3 regions of the Paenibacillus xylanilyticus genome follow, and region 2 is predicted to be linked to each of the others. Evidence: riboswitches for the same ligand, from Rfam matches in the RefSeq annotation. Region 2 holds a riboswitch; each other region holds the start of a gene.
The links. A riboswitch is a leader RNA that binds a small molecule or an ion and turns the genes downstream of it on or off. The one in region 2 is predicted to bind cobalamin.
Positions count from the first base shown of each region.

Region 1: another riboswitch for cobalamin. It lies ahead of nikB (nickel ABC transporter permease); the one in region 2 lies ahead of cobJ (precorrin-3B C(17)-methyltransferase).
Region 3: another riboswitch for cobalamin. It lies ahead of F4V51_RS06910 (ABC transporter substrate-binding protein); the one in region 2 lies ahead of cobJ (precorrin-3B C(17)-methyltransferase).

Region 1 covers NZ_CP044310.1:267,278-271,530, forward strand. The annotation lists gene F4V51_RS01220 (alpha-glucosidase/alpha-galactosidase) at 65-1,366, opposite strand; gene F4V51_RS01225 (AraC family transcriptional regulator) at 1,562-2,389, shown strand; cobalamin riboswitch at 2,470-2,660, shown strand; gene nikB (nickel ABC transporter permease) at 2,682-3,761, shown strand; gene nikC (nickel transporter permease) at 3,763-4,253, shown strand, end outside.
Region 2 covers NZ_CP044310.1:6,029,059-6,033,311, reverse strand. The annotation lists gene F4V51_RS26910 (endospore germination permease) at 1-512, shown strand, start outside; gene F4V51_RS26905 (uroporphyrinogen-III synthase) at 643-1,467, shown strand; cobalamin riboswitch at 1,664-1,853, shown strand; gene cobJ (precorrin-3B C(17)-methyltransferase) at 2,253-4,151, shown strand.
Region 3 covers NZ_CP044310.1:1,549,790-1,554,042, reverse strand. The annotation lists gene F4V51_RS06915 (FecCD family ABC transporter permease) at 1-1,002, opposite strand, end outside; gene F4V51_RS06910 (ABC transporter substrate-binding protein) at 999-2,000, opposite strand; cobalamin riboswitch at 2,408-2,538, opposite strand; gene F4V51_RS06905 (histidine phosphatase family protein) at 2,709-3,356, opposite strand; gene cbiB (adenosylcobinamide-phosphate synthase CbiB) at 3,347-4,253, opposite strand, start outside.

The DNA of each region.
Region 1 (4,253 bases), 690 kb from region 2:
CCTGGATTTGCAGAGGCCTTCGGCGCTTTTCTAATCATCAATGAAATACAAATGATCTTTTGCTTTAGGATGTATATTTCGGCAGCCAATCCCCATGAGCCTCGATCAGTTCATCGCACATGGCCACGATGTCATCAATGGACAGCTCGGCAGCAGTGTGTGGATCCAGCATGGCAGCATGATAGATATGTTCCTTTTTGCCCGTCATGGCCGCTTCAATTGTCAACAGCTGCGTGTTGATGTTGGTGCGGTTTAGTGCTGCCAGCTGTGGAGGCAGGTCGCCAATGTATGTTGGGCTGATTCCGGACCCGTCCACCAGACATGGCACCTCGACACAGGCTTCACGAGGCAGGTTGGTAATCAGGCCGGTATTCATTACATTACCGCCGATTTTGTATGGACGGTTCGTTTCCATAGCTTCCATGATGTGCGAAGCGTATTCACGGCTGCGCGTATGTTCAATATGTTCACTGGCAAACAGCTTCTCGCGCATTTCCTTCCATCCTTCAATCTGATTCACACAGCGGCGCGGATATTCATCCAGCGGGATGTTGAAGCGTTCGATCAATTCCGGATAATTCCGTTTGATAAAGTATGGATGATACTCGGCATTGTGCTCGGAGGACTCCGTTACGTAATATCCAAAACGATTCATCAGCTCGAAACGCACCATATCATGATGCTGCTCCTTCTGTTTCTCCCTCGCCAGACGTTTAATCTCCGGATACAGATCCTGGCCATCTCTCGTTACTTCCAGCAGCCAGGCCATATGGTTGATTCCTGCCACTTTTGCAACTACGCCTGTCTGATCCATTCCCAGTGCTTCAAACAGGTGAGGCACGCATACCTGCACGCTGTGGCACAGACCTACCGTTTTGATCCCTCCATGCACGTTCATGACATTGGTCAGGACGGCCATCGGGTTGGTGTAGTTCAGGAACCAGGCGTCAGGACACACTTCCTGCATGTCCCGGGCAAAGTCGAGCATGACCGGAATGGTACGCAAATTACGGAAGATACCGCCAATGCCGAGGGTGTCAGCAATGGTCTGACGCAGTCCGTATTTCTTCGGTATTTCGAAGTCCGTAATTGTACATGGATCATATCCGCCCACTTGAATGGCGTTAATCACATATTTGGCACCGCGCAGTGCTTCTTTGCGGTCTGTGTATTTTTTTACGGAACAACGGCTTCCAAGAGAACGGCCCATACTGGTCAGCAGTCGCTCCGAATCATTCAGCCGTTCGGCATCGATATCAAACAAGGCCAATTCAAAATCCTGCAGTGCTTCGGTCATCATGACGTCACCTAATACATTTTTGACAAAAACGGTGCTGCCTGCACCGAGAAACGTAATTTTGTTCATCACAAGTCCAGCCTCCCTGAATAATGGTGTACCCCAACTATAGGCCGATCCGGCTTATATAACTATGGCTCAACCTCACCCATATATGGCATAATCCCATTTTTGGTCCCGCTTTCAGCTGATATTTAACCAATATACCTGTTATAATCTAAAGTAAGACACATGTTGATGCGGAAGAAGAGAAGGGGTGAGAAGGTGAGTCCAATCGAGATGAACGTGGTGCCCATGGACTGGACACAGATGGAGCTGGTGCTGCTATTTTTCGGCTGGGAGAATTGTGATCCGTCTCATTATTGGGGTCCGGGGGTACGAGATTCCTATGTGGTTCATTACATTCATGAGGGACGGGGAACCGTTCGTATGGAAGACAGGGAGTACCATTTGACGCAGGGTCAGGGCTTTGCCATTCTGCCGGGTACGATCATTCATTATGAGGCCGATGCGAATGATCCTTGGACATACTCCTGGTTCGGATTTAAGGGCGTACATGCCAAGACATTCATGCAGCGGGCAAACCTGAGTCCAGCATCCCCTGTATTTGAAGCTAGCGATCCAGAGGTAATGGATGGTTTATATGAAAACATGGTTCAGGCCACATTGCGCAATGGTGGAGATGTATTCAGCCAGAGCCTGCTGTACCGATTAATGGCTGAACTGATCTCCTCCTCCCCTGATGAGGACAAGCCACAGAGGCCTCTTTCCACCAAGGATGAATACATCAGGCAAGCCGTTCAGTTTATGGAGAACAGGTACAGCCAGAAGACGTCCATCCTTGATATTGCGCAGTCCGTGCGTCTGGATCGTACGTATCTGTCCGGTCTGTTTAAGGAGAAGTACGGGAAGTCGCTGCAAGCCTTTTTTCTTGAATACCGGATGAATCGCGCAGCAGAGCTGCTGCAGAGTTCAACGCTTTCGGTCAGTGAGGTTGCCCACTCCGTGGGGTATACGGATCCGCTTTTATTTTCCAAGATGTTTAAGCGCGTGACAGGAGTCTCCCCGAAAGGTTCGAGAGAGCGGGAATAGGCTGACGAGCTGTTTCAAATTTGAATAAATGCTTTGATCATTATCTGTGAGCCAGCTATACTGGTACAGAATGCATTTCAATTGAATATGTGGAACTGGGTGCTATACCTTCGGGTAGAAGCTTAATAGGGAAGACCGGTGTGATGCCGGCGCGGTCCCGCCACTGTAACAGAGGAGTCATGCAGCGTTATGCCACTGGTTTAGGCCGGGAAGGTGCTGCAATGACGAGGATTCTGGAGCCAGGAGACCTGCCTAGTTTAACAACACAGTAGTACCTACGGGAGATAGGAAGGTGTTTAGAGAGCATGATTTTTTCTGGAAATCTGTTTATTTAAGACGTCCTTATCCGGTACTAGCGGAGAGAGACGTCTTTTTTGATATGCATGGACAAGTCATGTACGGGGTTGGAGATTGGGGAGAGGATGTCAGACATGTGAGTAGATATATTGTGAAAAGATTCATTCAGCTGGCAGCCGTGTTATTCGGCATTTCGTTTCTGACGTTTCTGCTGACTTATCTGTCTCCGGGGGACCCGGCAAGGCTTATGCTCATGTCTACAGGGGTCACACCGTCGGACGAATTGGTACAGCAGGTGCGTGTCCAGCTGGGACTGGATCAGCCGTTTTGGATACGCTACGGAAGCTGGCTGGGACAGGTGCTTACCGGAGACTTCGGAACGTCCTATAAATACGACAGGCCTGTGCTCGACATTCTGCTGTCCAGGCTTCCAGCCACGCTTCGGCTAACAGGAAGTGCCCTGGTGCTGGTCATTCTGATTGCGTTTCCACTGGGCATTTTGTCCGCCGTCTACAGAAACAACGTGCTGGATTACGTCATACGCCTGTTTTCGTTTGCCGGGTTGTCCATGCCCAGCTTCTGGCTTGGGATGCTGCTCATGCTGGTGTTTGGCGTACAGCTCAAGCTGCTGCCCGTCATGGGGAGTTCGGGCTGGAACAGCCTGATATTGCCTGCATGCACACTGGCGTTACCTCTAATCGCCCAATATATCAGGCAGATCCGTACGGTCATTCTGGAAGAGATGTCCCAGAACTATGTCACGGGGGCCAGAGCCAGAGGAGTGAAGGAGAGAGTCATTATGCTGCAGCATATTTTACCCAATATATTATTGCCCATCGTTACGCTCATGGGCATGTCCACAGGCGCCCTGCTCGGAGGGGCAGCCATTGTGGAAAGTTTGTTCGTATGGCCGGGTGTAGGGCAGATGGCGGTGGATGCCATCTTTACAAGAGACTATCCCCTGATTCAGGGCTATGTCATCTGGATGGCAACCATCTATGTATTGCTGAATCTGATGGTTGATCTCTGGACACATCTGCATGACCCGCGGATTCGACTGGACGTGGATGTCTAAAATGAGAGAATTTAAGCTTATTTTGACACAGCATCGCTGGTTCACGTTTCTATGTTCACTGACCCTTCTCTGGGTCATTCTCGCCATGATTGCGCCGCTGCTCGCACCGCATGATCCACTGGCAACGAATTTTGCCAAGGTGCTGCAGCCAGCCAGCTCGGAATATCCGCTTGGAACTGATCAGCTTGGACGCTGCGTGTTATCCCGTATCCTTTACGGGGCCAGGACGTCGCTTCTGCTTACATTTATGATGATCGGAATTGTGTTTGTGCTTGGTGTAGCCATTGGTGTTATCGCGGGTTTTGCCCGTGGGCTGACAGATACAGTGCTGATGCGGTTATCCGATACGCTGATGGCCTTTCCAGGATTAATCTTCGCTATCGCAGTAGTGGGGATGCTGGGGCCAGGCCTATTTAATACGGTAATTGCCCTGGCGGTTGTTTGGTGGGCGAAGTATGCACGACTGGCAAGAAGTCTGGTGATCTCGCTTCA
Region 2 (4,253 bases):
CTTCAATTGGTGTACCCATTGCATCAAGGCTGGTATATCCATCTTACGAGCTCGCCAGACAACTGCAGGTCAGTGATTTTCTGGACCGATTTGACCTGGCTTTAGCTGCAGTTACCCTGCCGGCGATGATCACGAAAATTGCCTTTGATCTGTTTTTTATCTGCTGGGGATTGAAGCGAATGATTCCTAAGGTATCCGGGAAGCTCATGACAGGTCCTGTTGCACTGGTAGGATTCGTATGTGCGTTCTGGTTTTTCAAAAATGCAATTCAGCTGTTCCGCTTCACGCGGGAATGGACATGGATTGCCATTCTGTTCGAAGTGATCTTTCCAATCATTCTTTTTGTGTTTCTTCGACCACGTAAAAAGGAAAGGGGTTCCTCACGCCAAGGAGAGAACCATCGCGATACAACCCAAAAACAGCATGAGCAGGAGAAGAAAGGACGCAATTCCGATCAGGAAGACAACACAGGAAAAGATGAAATGCAGGGGGGCGAGCTTCAGCCTTCCTGATGCCAATCATAAAAAATCGTTATAGAAGAACACGCCAAATGACGTGAAACAAGGTTTCCCTCCATGAAACTACCCTGTATACTGTAGTCAAACGAATGACGTTCGGACGAACGAACTGGGGGGAACATGAATGGCTCAACATTTGGCCGGTATACGTGTAGCACTGACGGGACCGCGTAAATCCAAGGAAATGGCGTTGTTAGTTGAGAAAATGGGTGGTATTCCACTCGTGCGGCCAGCACAGGGAACGGTATTCCTGGATGATCGGAACATACGCGACGGTCTCGTCTCCTTGATCTCTGATCCACCCGACTGGGCGGTATTAACTACAGGCATGGGACTGGATGCCATATTTGAAATGGCAGAGGATATGGACATAGCTGGTCAACTGCTGGATGTCTTGGCGGAAGCCTCCATTGCAGCAAGAGGATACAAAACGGTGAACTCACTTCGCAAGCGCAAGCTTGCACCGCTGGTCCGGGATGATGACGGTAGTACGGACGGACTGATCCGAGAATTCGCGCCACATAATCTTGCCGGCAAAAAAGTCATGCTCCAGCTTCATGGAGAAACTGCACCGAAGCTGGTCAACTGGCTGGAAGAACAGGGTGCTGAAGTAAGACAGGTTCTGCCTTATCGCCATGTACCACCGGAAGAGGCCGAACTGGAACTGCTTTTGAATGAAATCGTGCAGCATGAGGTCGATGCCGTAGCATTCACCAGCGGCCCCCAAGTACGGTTTCTGGCAGCATACGCAGCTTCCCAAGGCAAGCTGGAACAGATGCAGCAGGCTTTCCGGGACGGTGTGATTCCTGCATCTGTAGGTAAGGTGACTGCAAACGCCATGCGTGAAGAAGGAATTGAAGCACTTGTTGTTCCGGAGGAAGAAAAGATGGGAGCACTCATCGTTGAACTGGGACGATATGTTGCTGCAGCACACGCAGAAAAATCCTGATAAGTAGATCAGGACGCAGGTCTGTTAAAGGATTCGATAAGATCGTTATGAGAGCTACATATATGGATATCAACATTCAAGTTCTGATCTGTTCTGGATCAGAACTTTTTTGTGTTTTGTCTGAACATAGAATTGTGGACAAGCATCATAAGCATGGACATTTTTTCCTGAGCGGTGTTATGATGAAAGCAATATCATTCATGAAAACAAGCAAGGTGCTCTTGCGTCGAGCAAGAGGTAACAGGGAATCGGGTGCAAATCCCGAGCGGTCCCGCCACTGTAATGGGGAAGCCCTTTTCATCCAAGTCACTCGGACATCCGGGGAAGACAGAAAAGGAAGCTGATGATCCAGAGCCAGGAGACCTACCTTGCATGTGTCACCGAACCCTTCGCGGAAAGGAGTGGTGTACGAAGAATCAGGAAACGGGCGAACAACCGGTTCGCCTGGCAGGCCCTTTGCGGCCATGCAGCCACAGGTCTATCCTCTATAGGGGCCGTGGACTGTCTTCTTGAGTGTACGTACATGCGTATCCCATCCGTTATAAGGATGGGATTTTTTTGTTTTTTACAGTCGATCCGGAACTGGATTTAATCGAACATGCCGCGAAGAAGAAGGTCGGTCAAGCCGTCCTTTTTCACTGTTTTGGAATAGCCGGGATAAGAGGCTTGAGCTGCACGGAGCAACTCAATCATCAAGAGCTGGCTGCAGACGACGGCTGAGGAAGCAATGATATAGATGTGATTGACGTGCTAAGGGTGAACAGGGAGATGGAGGAGGAGAAGCAATGCAGAGTCAAGGAAAGCTGCTGATTATCGGATTTGGCCCAGGAGCGATGGAGCATATCACCACCCGGGCATTGGAGGCACTGCGGGAGAGTGAGGTCATCATTGGTTATAACACTTACGTTGATCTGATTCGTCCACTCCTGGACGGACAGGAGATTGTACGGACAGGTATGACCGAAGAAGTAAGCCGGGCACAGGAAGCGGTCAGACAGGCCGAGCTGGGCAAAATTGTTGCAGTAATCTCCAGTGGTGATGCAGGTGTGTATGGCATGGCTGGATTAGTGTATGAGGTGCTGATGGAGCAAGGCTGGAAGCCGGAAACGGGTGTTGGCGTTGAGGTTATCCCGGGTGTATCTGCCATTCAATCCTGTGCTTCCTTGCTTGGCGCACCCGTGATGCATGATGCATGTACGATCAGTCTGAGTGACCACCTTACGCCATGGGAGACGATTATTCGCCGAGTTGAAGCAGCAGCATCAGCTGATTTTGTCATTGCTCTGTACAACCCTCGCAGTGGACGCCGGACACGCCAGATCGTGGAGACGCAGGAGATGCTGCTGCGGTACCGTAGTCCCCAGACGCCTGTGGGGCTTGTAAAAAGTGCCTATCGTGAACGTCAGGATGTCGTGATGACCACGCTGGAAGACATGTTGAACCATGATATCGGCATGCTGACGACCGTGATTATTGGTAACTCCTCGACCATGATGTACGAAGGACTCATGGTCACACCGCGTGGATATCAGCGGAAATACACGCTGAATACCGTGGAACAGCCGCTCAGACCACATGAGCGGCTCCGCACGGAAGCTGAGCCTTGGTCGCTCGGCGCGATGGAGGCACGTTCTGCCGCTTCCGCCGATGCAGCAGGCACAGTCCGCGATACGCAGACCGCGCAGCCAGCTGCGGAACCAGCCCTGCGCGGCGCCAGCGCCAGTACGGGCATGGGACCGCAAGGGCAGCAGGGCGCTGGCTTGCCTGCTGCTCAGCCAGCGGGCGGCAGCACCGCAGTGCTTGCAGCCGAGCGGCCTGGAGCGGTGGAAGGCGCACCTCGTGCTGCCCTGGCGGTGCCACGTGCCGGTGCGGCCGAACTGGCTGCCGAAGCACTGACGCGGCTTGCGGCAGGCGGCAAGCTCGCTGGCGAAGCAGCCAGCCGCTGGCTGGATGCGGCGGGGTCAGGCGTGCCAGCAGCGACGCCGCAGACTGCAGGGGCAGCTGCTGTGCGGACAGCACCCGAGCCGGGACGCAAGGCACCGCTGTTCGAGATTGGCGTGTCGCCTGGCGTCGGCAACAAGAAGTTTACCGCAGCCCAGATGGCGCTGCTGGCACAATGCGCGAGTGAAGAAGGCGAGCTGGAATACACGCCGGAGCATCAGATTATTTTGCGGGTACCGACCTTTGAGCCGGATCAGCTGGTAGAAGAACTGCGTGCAGCGAATTTTATCGTGGTGCCGATCGGTGACGTTATCAAGGTGAAGGCCTGTGACTTCTGCAACATGGAGAAGGATGATGCCGTTCCGATGGCCAATCATTTGCAGGCTGTTATAGGCGGACTTAGTGCGCCGAAAGAGACCAGCGTGGCTCTGAATGGCTGCGGCATGGCATGTTACGGTGCCGTGCTCGAGGACATCGGCATCGTCTACCGCAAGGGCGGATACGACCTGTTCCTTGGCGGCAAGAAGTTCGGACGAAACGCTCACCCTGCCCAGCCGGTAGCCGGAGGGATTCCAGGTGATCAGATTGGCGGGATTGTGGAGCGAATCGTAGCGGAGTACAAGGAAAAGGGACATCCCAATGAGAGGTTCCATAAATTTTTCAAACGGGTTGGAGTAATCCAAGGCTTCCGTCACGTCGATGCGCCTGTGACCGTGGAAGTAAACCCGGTATGCGGCGACTAGGGATCGCGCGCGAGTGTTGTTACCATCTGATATTTTATAACCAGCATTTGTAGTTATACCAGAAAAATTCCAATGCACTTATATATAGATCGAGATGATTGG
Region 3 (4,253 bases), 2.0 Mb from region 2:
ATACGCGAAGAAAGGAGCCCCTACAAAGGCCGTCACCACACCAAGCGGAATTTCGGTCGGGGCCAGCAGGGAGCGTGCTATCGTATCGGCCCATACCATGAAGATGGCTCCGCCAATCGCGGACAAGGGAACTAGCAAACGATAGTCAGGCCCAACGATCAGCCGAAGAATATGCGGGATGACAAGACCTACGAATCCAATGACACCCGAAACCGAGACCGCCCCGGCGGTAAGCAGTGTTCCTACGGCAAGGACGGATAGCTTCAGTCCATCCACCTGGACACCGATATGTGCAGCCTGCCGTTCCCCCAGTGCAAGCACATTCAAGGAACGGGCACGGCTCCAGAGGAAAATCAGACCGAGTATAAAATACGGGAAAAGGATGGCCGTATACGACCACCCACGCAGAGCCAGACTTCCCATCGTCCAGTATATAATTTCGTTAATTGTCTGTTTCGACATGGTCGACAGGAAGGAGACCACCGCTCCCAGAAAACTTTGCATCACCACACCAGCCAGAATCAGGCTGTGCGTCGGTATTTTGCGCCCTTCACGAGCCAGGGCGAGCACAAACCATAATGTGAGCACGCCCGTCAAAAACGCAACGAGCGGCAAGGTCCAGATTCCGATCAGTGCATACTGCAATCCGAAGAAAATCAGAAAAGCAGCACCCACCGATGCGCCAGACGATACGCCAAGCGTAAACGGATCTGCCAGCGGGTTACGAAGGACCCCCTGGAAGCCCGCTCCGGCGATGGCCAGCGATGCACCCACGAGTACAGCAAGCAGCACCCGCGGGAACCTGACCTTCCATATAATCTGCTCGGCTGCCGTACTCCAGTCGGGCGTGATCCAGTCTCCAATCCATGGCATGTGATGAAGCAGAATACCTGCAATGTCACGGACAGGCAGAGCCACTGAACCGATGCCCGTACAGATCAGCACAGTCAGCACAAGCAGCAGAATTCCGGCTGTTCCGTACACTGCCAGCTTTTTACTCATTGGAACAGGTCAGGATAGATCGCTTTGGCTACAGCTTTCAAACCTTCTGTTACACGTGGACCCGGACGGCTTAGCAGATTGGCATCCAGGCCAATGACTGCATCGTCTTTCACTGCTGTGATTTGATCCCAGCCGCTGCGCTCTTTGATGATCTGATCCAATGTTTTGGAGTTCTCATCAATAACATCATTGGCGTACAGAATGACATCCGGATTGGAAGCAATAATGTTCTCTTCGTTAATTTCATTCCAGCCCACGAGGTCGGAAGCAACGTTGATTCCACCGGCTACCGTAATCAGTTCATCCATGAATTCGCCTTTACCCACAGTCCAGCCTGGGGAGAATTCAACATATACCTTTTTCTGATCTTCCGACTTCACAGCCTTAACCGCTTCGGTTACGTCCGCTACATCTTGTTTCATCTTCGTGATGAGCTCCTGTGCCTGCTCCTGATGATCCGTGATTTTTCCGAACGTTTCGATGTTGTTCATGACATCGTCTATCGATTTCGGATCTGTTTTGAAAATGGTGATACCCAGCTCGCGCAGCTTGGTCACAGCCTCTTCGCTCATGGAGATGCCTGTAAATACGATGTCTGCTTCAGCTGCGATAATTGATTCTTCATTGGGCTTCGACACACCGCCCATTTTCGGTTTGGTCGTTGCAGCTTCCGGATAATCGTCATAGTCGGATACGCCTACGATCTGCTCGTCCAGTCCAAGGGCGAACAATGACTCAGTTTCTGCCGGAGACACGGATACGATTTTGGCTGGCGCTTTCTCAAACGTGAAGGATTCACCAGTTGCATCCGTTACCGTAAGTGGATATTGTGTTTTGAGATCCGTCTGCTCCTGGCCTTGGGATTGCTCCTGTGCCGGCTGCTGCGTAGACGTACCTGTTCCCTCGTTCGTTGTTGCATTTCCACATCCGGCCAAAGCCAGTGTGAGCATCGCTGCTGTCAGCAGGGACGCCATGCCTTTCCAATTCTTGATGTTCATTCTGTTCATTCTCCCCTTCTCTATTTGTACTATTTCTTGCGACATGCTCAAACTCTTACTCCCCATACTTTGGTGTTCCTATATAAGGTTTGAACTGCAACATTTACACGTTAACGGAGAGTGCAGAACCGATCTGGAGAAACGAAGTGTTCGCCTTTATCACCGGATTTCCCCTTTTAATAAGGGGATCAAAGAAATCTGGGGATAACAGCGATCGGAAGACGGTACTGCAATCGTAGTGGTCTAGTGTAAAGCTTACAGGTTCATCCTATATGAACAAAAAAATCCCCGATCCTTACGTCAGGATCAGGGATGACGTCTCGCATATGGCGATCTGCACATCTACAGCGTACCCGCTGTTCATGCACATAGAATTGCCCGAAACGCTGTCCTTTCCTCGAAGGAACACCGGTTTGTACGTCCAGGGCAGGTAACCTGACTTACAGGACTGCTTGTCCTGATTTACAGTGGCGGGACCGTGCCGGATTCACACCGGCTTCCCTATTTCACCCTTTGTGCCGTTCATCGTTTGCATTAACTCGATGAGCTCTTCTTGCGCACAAGGGACCCGTGGTCGCTGATATAGTAACCATTCAAGTGAGCATGTCCCATCCCTCAGCGCTTAAGCGCATAACGAGATATGTATTCATGCTGAAGTCACACTTCTGTTGTGATTATAGGTTATATTGCACATCCTTACAACCCGATTCACGGAAAAGACACCCTGCTTGAAACCCAGCGATTTCCGCTTTTTTCAAGCCGAACCTTAATGGCTTGCCCCGGAATGACCTGCGTATCCCAGAATCCCAGTTCCGGTATGAGACGTGACATGGCATACCGAATGACACCGCCATGGGTAACAACGGCAATCGCAGGAACATAATTTTCTTCGATATGTTCCTCTGGCGAAACGGACACAAGACACTCCTTCACGAAAGAGTCGATCCGCGCAGCAAAAGCCTGCCAAGGCTCGCCGCCCGGTGGCGTCACATCCTGCGGTGCATCAATCCAATTCCGGTAGAGCGGATTGCCCTTGAGCTCATTGTAAGTCATCCCTTCCCATTGCCCAAAATCAATCTCACGCAGACGCGGATCATACTGTACTTGTCCTGCTTGTACCGGAGCAATTCGTTCCACGGTCTGCCGGCAGCGCAGCAGATCACTGCAATATAGCGCATCCCATGTGATTCCGCGAATGGACTCGCGAAGCGGCGCCAGTTCCCGCTCTGCATCCGGCAGGAGACCGATATCGGTATGTCCGAGATATCTCTTTTCCACATTCCAAGAAGTTGTCCCATGACGGATAAACACGATCTCCCGCGCTCCTGTTCCATGCTTCCCGGATTCTACTTCCATAACAGCGCACCTCCAGCTGTCCAGATGCCGAACGTTACCAGCCAGCATAACAGCACAAAAGCTCCCGCCGACCAGAACATCAAACGCGTGGTCCGCACGATATCCTCTGCTTCCATTAGCCGTGTCTGATCGCCCATATAGGCTCGAAAAGAAGCCACACCGTGATAGACGTTATGCCCGCCAAGCCTGATGCCCAGCGCTCCCGCAACGGCCGACTCCGGGAATCCACTGTTCGGGCTGGGGTGCAATCGGGCATCCCGGCGAACCATGCGTGCAGCACCTTTTGCGTTCAATCTCATGAACCATGCACCCGTAATGAGCAGCAAGGCGGTAAGCCGCGCCGGAATCCAGTTCGCCCAATCATCCAGACGAGCAGAGGCCCAGCCGAGATGCAAGTACTTTTCATTTTTATAACCAACCATGGAATCCAGTGTATTGACGGCCCGATAGGCCATCGCAAGCGGAGCACCGCCAATCAGGGCATAGAACAGCGGTGAAACGATGGCATCCACGATATTTTCCGCTACAGTCTCCACAGTTCCCCTCACCACTTCCGGTTCATCCAGATGTGCTGTATCCCGCCCCACGATCATGCCGAGTGAACGTCTAGCCGCAGGCCAATCCCTTTCTCTCAGATGACGATACACTTCCATGCCTGCATCCTTCAGTCCTTTGGAAGCAATGGTGGTGGCAATCAGTACCACTTCAGCGATAACGGCAATCACTGGGTGAACAAGTCCCAGGATGTACAACACTCCCCAAGTAAGCACAAATGCACCACCAGCAATGACGATCGGAAAAAGCATCCCTGCCCGTTTAAGCCCCTGATCACTGCTCACTCGTTTTCTGATGGTCCGCTCCAGTGCAGAAATTCCTTTGCCCATGCCAATCACCGGG